DNA from 2 places in the Streptomyces sp. NPDC090045 genome. Region 1 is predicted to be linked to the other one. Evidence: riboswitches for the same ligand, from Rfam matches in the RefSeq annotation. Region 1 holds a riboswitch; the other holds the start of a gene.
The links. A riboswitch is a leader RNA that binds a small molecule or an ion and turns the genes downstream of it on or off. The one in region 1 is predicted to bind cobalamin.
Positions count from the first base shown of each region.

Region 2: another riboswitch for cobalamin. It lies ahead of ACIPYQ_RS23655 (DUF4430 domain-containing protein); the one in region 1 lies ahead of ACIPYQ_RS29335 (ABC transporter substrate-binding protein).

Region 1 is NZ_JBIVFA010000013.1:25,447-28,962, forward strand. Features, by position in the region: gene ACIPYQ_RS29320 (hypothetical protein) at 1-92, opposite strand, end outside; gene ACIPYQ_RS29325 (DUF6262 family protein) at 168-374, opposite strand; gene ACIPYQ_RS29330 (hypothetical protein) at 523-945, shown strand; cobalamin riboswitch at 943-1,169, shown strand; gene ACIPYQ_RS29335 (ABC transporter substrate-binding protein) at 1,560-2,549, shown strand; gene ACIPYQ_RS29340 (FecCD family ABC transporter permease) at 2,651-3,516, shown strand, end outside.
Region 2 is NZ_JBIVFA010000009.1:85,933-89,448, reverse strand. Features, by position in the region: gene ACIPYQ_RS23665 (alpha/beta hydrolase) at 1-746, shown strand, start outside; gene ACIPYQ_RS23660 (SRPBCC family protein) at 812-1,261, opposite strand; cobalamin riboswitch at 1,379-1,522, shown strand; gene ACIPYQ_RS23655 (DUF4430 domain-containing protein) at 1,670-2,158, shown strand; gene ACIPYQ_RS23650 (3-hydroxybutyryl-CoA dehydrogenase) at 2,295-3,182, opposite strand; gene aceB (malate synthase A) at 3,179-3,516, opposite strand, start outside.

The sequences.
Region 1 (3,516 bases):
AGCTGCTGGACGGATTTACCGGGGACCATCTGTTCGACGTCGCGGATCTGGCCCATCAGCTCGCCGATCCACTGCCGCTGCGTGAAGATCACCTTCTGCGCTCGGGTGAGTTCTTCCTCAGCGTTGAGCGCGCGTTCGCGCCAGGACGCTTCGATCCGCTCGTGCTCCTACTGGACTTCGTGGTCGTGGCTGCTGCGGTGGTCGGCGACGGCATGCTGGACGAGGGACCGCGCGTCGGTGTTCTCGTAGAGGAACGTGGCGGAGACCCTGGCCCGTTCGGCGACGGCCCGGACGGCCAACCGGCCTCGCTCTCGACGGAGTTGGCCGATCGCCTTCTCGACTCGGGTGAGCTTGTCCTGGGGTGGACGGGCCAGCCGCTACTGGCACACGCTCAGAGGTCGACTGCCCTGAGTCACTGCGAGAAAACCGCAGTTCAGAAGGCATGCACTTCCCCTCACAGCGACTGATCTGCGGGCCGGCTACCCCTGCGTCTCCCCCGAACTCCGGCGGGCCCTGGAACACGTGGCCTTCCACGATCTCCACCGGCACCTGGGCGAGGAGGCGGCCGCGGAGATTCCGGACGTGACCCGGAACCTCATCGACGAGGCGTCGGCGTACGTCCTGTTCTCCCTGACCCTGCTCGACGTCTTCGGCGAGGGTGACCTGGCCCGCCGCCGCGACGAGGCGGCGTCACGGGGCCCGGAAGGGGACCTGGACCTCCTGGGCCAGGCCCGTCAGGAGCTGGAGGTGTCGCCGTACAGCGCACGGCAGTTGATCGGCTCCATCCGCACGGCGTGGCGGCTCGCGGACGGCCCGGCCGCCGGTCTCCCGCCGACGGTCCCGCCCGCCCGCAGCCCCGACTGCCCCCGCCACCCGCGACCCGCGACCCGCGAACTGAGGCCGTCCGGAGGCCGGGGCGGCCGGGGGGACCGGCCTCGCGGGTAGGGTGTGAGCGCAGCTGGTTCGCACCCGTCAGCCGGACGGGGTGCGTCGTAAGAGGGAACCCGGTGGGAATCCGGGACTGCCCCGCAGCGGTGAGCGGGAACGACCGCCGTCATACGCACTGGGACCGGATCCGGTCCTGGGAAGCGACGGCCAGTAGGTGCCCGCCGGGAGACCGGCAGGCGTGCCCGCGAGTCCGAAGACCTGCCACTGCCCGCATGACGAAGCGTCGTGCGGGGGCCCGGGCACGCCTCCCCGGGACCTTTCTGCCGCGACTCGCGAAGGAGAGTTGACGTGGCCGACCAGACCGTCACCACCGCTGGGTGCGTTGAGCACGACACCGGCTTGCCCTATCTCGACGTCGACATCGAGGTCCCGGGGCTGATCCCCTCGTAGACGACGGGCCGCCCGGCGGGCCCGTGCAACGCCCTGCCCCCAGGCGCCGTGGTGCACCGTGCGGGGACACCGCCTTGCCGTCCCCGCGAGCCGTGGCGCGATGCACCGCGCTCGGCTCCGTGCGCCCGTTCGCTCCCGGGCCCCTGTGCGCCCTGCGCCCTGCGCCCCCCGACGGGGCGTCAAGAACATCCGAACCATCCGCGGTGAGAGGACCACCACCCATGCCCCGCAACCACCCGAAGGCCGTGCTGTCCGCGCTCGCCGTCGCCCTGCTGATATCCGGCTGCGGAGGCGGCACCACGCCCTCCGCCGCCCCCTCGCCGGGCACGACCGCCGAGGGCTTTCCGGTCACGGTCACCAACTGCGGGGTGACGAGCACCTATCGGCGTCCGCCGCAGCGCGCGGTATCGCTGAACCAGCACGCGACCGAGGTGATGCTGGCGCTCGGTCTGGAGAAGTCGATGGTGGGGACGGGCTATCTCGACGACAAGATCCTCCCCGAGTACCAGGCCGCCTACGACGGCGTGAAGGTGCTCTCGAAGGAGTACCCGTCCTTCGAGGCACTCCTGGAGGCCGAGCCCGACTTCGTCTACGGCGGGTGGTCCTCCACCTTCGACGAGAAGGAGGGACGCAGCCGGGCCGCCTTCACCAAGGCCGGGATCAACACCCGCCTCAACACCGAGGAGTGCCCCACCGGCCCGGTGGACGTGGCCGCCATGGACGAGGAGATCCGCACGGTCGCCAAGATCTTCGGCGTGCCCGAGCGGGCCGAGGAGCGGCTGGGGAAGCTGCACGCCACCCTCGACAAGGTCGAGACCGGGCTCGCCGGCGTCACCCCCGTCAAGCTCTTCGTGTACGACAGCGGCGACAAGACGGCCTTCACCGCGGGCGGCAAGGGCATCGGCAACGAGATGATCCGGCGGGCCGGCGGGGTGAACCTCTTCGCCGACCTGGACAAGGCCTTCGGCGACGTCTCGTTCGAGCAGGTGGCGCAGCGCGCCCCCGAGGCCATCGTCATCTACGACTACGGCGACCAGTCCGTCGAGGACAAGAAGAAGTTCCTGCTCGCCCATCCGGCGCTGAAGGACGTGCCCGCGATCAAGAACCAGCGGTTCGCGGTCCTGCCGCTGTCCTCCACGGTGGTCGGCGTGCGGGTGCCGGCGGCCGTCGAGTCGCTGGCGCGTCAGCTCCACCCGGGCCTCGTCCAGTGACCGGGGCGAAGGCCCCGGCACCTGTGGGGGCCGGCCTGCGCGAGGAGGCCCGGCCAGGCCTCCGCGAGGAAGGCCGGCCCGGCCCCGCGCGGCGCCCCGGGATCCCGTACGCCGTCGTGCTGGCCCTCCTGGGCGCGCTGGTGGCCGGCGCCGCCACCGCCGGCATCGCGGCCGGCTCGATCAGCGTCCCGGCCGACCAGGTGTGGGGCATCCTGCTGCACCGCGTGCACCCGTCCCTCGCCGAGCCGACGTGGACCCCGGTGCGCGAGACGATCGTCATGGACGTCCGCCTGCCCCGGGTGCTGCTGGCCGGGGTGGTCGGCGCGGGTCTGTCGGTGGCCGGCATGGCACTGCAGGCACTGGTCCGCAACCCGCTGGCCGATCCGATGCTGCTGGGCGTGTCCTCGGGCGCGTCGGTCGGCGCGGTGCTCGTCCTCGTCCTGAACCTGACGGTGTTCGGGCTGTTCACCCTGCCGATGGCCGCGTTCTGCGGGGCCCTGGCCGCCCTGGTCGCCGTCTACTTCCTGGCCCGCTCCGGCGGCCGGATGACGACGGTACGGCTGGTCCTGGCGGGTGTGGCCACGGCCGAGGTGCTGTCGGCGCTGGCCAGCTTCCTGATCGTCACCTCGAACGATCCGCACAAGACGCAGTCCGCGCTGCGCTGGATGCTCGGCGGTCTGGCCGGCACCACCTGGACGACGGTGTGGATCCCGGTCGGTGCGGTCCTGCTCGGGACGGCCGTCCTCCTCGGTGTCTGCCGTCCGCTCAACCTCCTGCTGGCCGGCGAGGAGGCCGCTGCGGCCCTCGGTCTGGACGTGCACCGGTTCCGCGGCGCCCTGTTCACGCTGGTGGCCCTGATGATCGGCACGATCGTCGCGGTCAGCGGGCAGATCGGCTTCGTCGGCCTGATCATGCCGCACGTGGTGCGGCTGCTCGTGGGCGCCGACCACCGCCGCGCGCTGCCCGC
Region 2 (3,516 bases), on a different contig from region 1:
CGAAGGCCGTGTCCGAGACGTTCTGGGGGCTGGTCGCGCGCGCCGACAAGGAGCCCATCGACTTCGAGGGCATGAAGATCAACGGGGACATGATCCGCTCCGCACGCGGGGTGTTCTTCTACCCGGCGCAGGCCACTCCCCTGGTCGTGGCCCTGAAGGCCGCGGCCGAGGGCAAGCCGCTGCCCGCGGGCACGACGCCGACCGAGATGAAGCGGCTGCTGACCGGCGGCGCGGCTGCCGAGCCCGCCTCGGACAACAGCACGGCCGTCTTCTGGGCGGTGGCGTGCGGGGACACCGGCAGCTGGCCCCGCTACACGGAGCAGTACGAGCGGGACGCGGCGAAGGACAAGGCGAGGTACCCGCTGTACGGGGACTTCGCGTCCAACATCAAGCCGTGCGCCTTCTGGGACCGGCCGGTCGAGGCGGCCACGCCGATGAACAAGAAGGCGAACGTGCTGACCGTGCAGAACGAGTGGGACTCACAGACCCCGCTCGTCAGCGGGCAGGGCCTGCACCGCGCGCTCAAGGGCTCGCGGATGGTGCTGGCGGCCGGCGGTGAGGGCCACGGGGTGTACCTCGCCGACCCCACCTCCTGCGCCAACGCGCCGGTCCACGCGTACCTGACCACGGGCAAGCTGCCCGCCCAGGACGTGACCTGCCAGAACCCGGCGAGCGCCGCCGAGCAGCGCGGGGCCGTGGTCCCGTCGAAGCCGCTGCCGATCCCGGCCGGGCCCGGGCGGTTCTGACACCGTCCGGACGACGCCAGCTCGGCCGGACGGACGAATGGCCGGACGAACGGGCGAGTGGACGGTCAAGCGCGGGACGCCTCCGCGGCAGCCTTGATACGGCGGCCGAAATCGGGGGCGTCCTTGCGCGCGGCGCTCGCCGCGAGGCCGACGAGCAGCTTGCCGAGGCCGTGGCCGTGCAGGGTGTTGAAGATCCGGACCCGGGTGCGGCCGCCGGGGAGGGCTTCGAGGTCGTAGCCGCCCTCGGCGGTGACCAGGTTCTTGCTCTGCTCGGTCCAGCGGATCAGGTGCGGCGGGTCGAAGCCGACGATGCGGAACTCGCGGGCGGTCTTCATCCCGGCGTCCTTGACCGTGCTGCGGAAGACCGTGCCGAGGGCCGTGGGGCCGTCCGGGACCCTGGTGATCTCCTGGACGCGCGGACTGAAGTCCGGATCGTTGCGCCCGTCGGCGAGGTAGGCGAAGACCTCCTCGACCGGCCGGTCGATCTCGACGCTCGCCTCGAACTGTCCGGACATGTCAGCTCCTCGGTGTGACTGCACCTGTGATCCACGATCCCAGAACGCCACCCGGTGCGCGCGCCGGGGGCGAGTACCGGTGATCGCTGGTGGGACCGGGGCGCCTGCCCCTACGATGCCTCTGGTCAGGTACATGCCCGACCCATAACTGAATGCCTGCGCGACTGGGGGAAGCCGGTGTGATTCCGGCGCTGACCTGCAACCGTGTGCGGCGCATCCGCGTCGCGAGTCGGACAACCCAGCGTGTGGTGCGTACGGCTTCCCACTGTCACGGTCTGCAGCACGAAGCCCTGAGCCCAGGCTCACCGCTCACCTGTGTCCGCTTTCCCGGGCCCGGGACCGCGGTGTTGCCCAGGGCGATCGGGGCCGGCGGCGCACGACCTCGAGTTCACGCCAGGAAGGCACTCCATGCGCCAGACCCTCGCCCGCCGCGCCCTGATCACCACGGCGGCCCTCGGGCTCGCCCTCGCCACGGCGCCGGCCGTCGCGCACGCCGAGGCCGCCCCGAACACGAACAAGAAGATCAACGTGTCCCTCACCGTGCAGGGTCCCGACGGTCTGCTGTTCAAGGGGAAGGTCAACACCAAGGGACACGACGTCACCACGGCGACCGGCGGCACGCACAAGTGCGACGGCACCAACGGGGCGGCGAACCCGACGGCCGTGCCCACCCCGACGGCCGCGCTCGACGACGCCGCCCGCCGGAACTACTTCGCCTGGGACGGCACCTGGTACGCGTCCTTCGACGACTTCTCGGTGGACTCCATCAAGAACGTCAGCGGCGGCGGATCGGCCTACTGGAGCATATCGGTCAACGGCACCCCGACCCCGGTCGGCGGCTGCCAGTTCAAGCTGAAGGCGGGCGACGAGGTGGCCTTCACCTGGACCGCCTTCTAGAGCAGGCCGGAGGAAGCGTCCGCCGGGACGGAGCGCCTCCCGACGGGAGCGCGGAGCGGCTCACCGGGCCGCTCCGCGCTCCTTGTCCGTGCCGCCGGGGTCCCTCAACCCCGCAGCGGCACCACCGGGTCCCTCATCAGCCCCGGTCGTATGTGTGGAACCCGCGGCCGCTCTTGCGGCCCAGCAGCCCCGCCTGCACCATCCGCTGCAGCAGCGGGGGCGGGGCGTAGAGCGGCTCCTTGAACTCCTCGTACAGGGATTCCGCGATGGCCGCGACGGTGTCCAGGCCGATCAGGTCGGCGAGCTTGAGCGGGCCCATGGGGTGGGCGCAGCCCAGCTCCATGCCGGTGTCGACGTCGGCGGCGGTGGCGAAGCCGGACTCGGCCATCCGGATGGCCGAGAGCAGGTACGGGACCAGCAGCGCGTTGACGACGAAGCCGGCCCGGTCCTGCGACTGGACCGTGGTCTTGCCCAGGGATTCCCGGGCGAACGACTCGACCGCGGCCAGTGTGTCCGCCGAGGTGTGGAGGGAGGAGACCACCTCGACCAGGGGCAGGACGGGGACGGGGTTGAAGAAGTGCAGTCCCACGACCCGGTCGGCGCGGCCGGTGGCCATGCCCAGCCGCATGATCGGGATGGCGGACGTATTGGTCGCCAGAATGGCTTCGGGGTCCTCGACGATCTTGTCGAGGGCGGTGAAGATCTCGGTCTTGGCCTCGGGGTTCTCGGTGACGGCCTCGATGACCAGCTGCCGGTCGGCGAGGTCCTCCAGGTCTCCGGTGAACACCAGCCGGGCCAGGGCGTCCTCGGCGGTGAACCGGTCCAGCTTGCCCCGCTGGACGGCGCGTTCGAGGGAGACGGCCACCCGCTCGCGGGCGGCGCGGGCCGCGGTGGCATCCGCCTCGGCGACGACGGTGTCCAGGCCGGCGCGGGCGCAGACCTCGGCAATGCCGGCTCCCATCTGCCCGCCTCCGACGACCCCGACGCGCAGGACCCGGGTCGGCTGCCGGGCCGGGGCGCTCACGCGGTCACCTGCACGGCGGCGGTGCGGACCAGGTGGCGGGTGTACGCCTCGGGGGTGAAGAACGCGGGCAGCTGCACCGAGAGCGCGGTGTCGACGAAGACCTCACGGGCTTCGAGGACCAGGGCCTGCGGGTCCTCGGCCTCCAGGGCGGCGCACTCGGCGTCGAGGAGATCGGTGAGCGTGCGCCGGTCGACGCGGTCGTGGCGGAGCCACTGCCAGATCTGCACGCGCGCGATCTCGGCCGTGGCGGCGTCCTCCATCAGGCCGTACAGGGCGACGGCGCCGCTGCCGCGCAGCCAGGCGTCGAAGTAGCGCAGGGCCACGGCCACGTTGG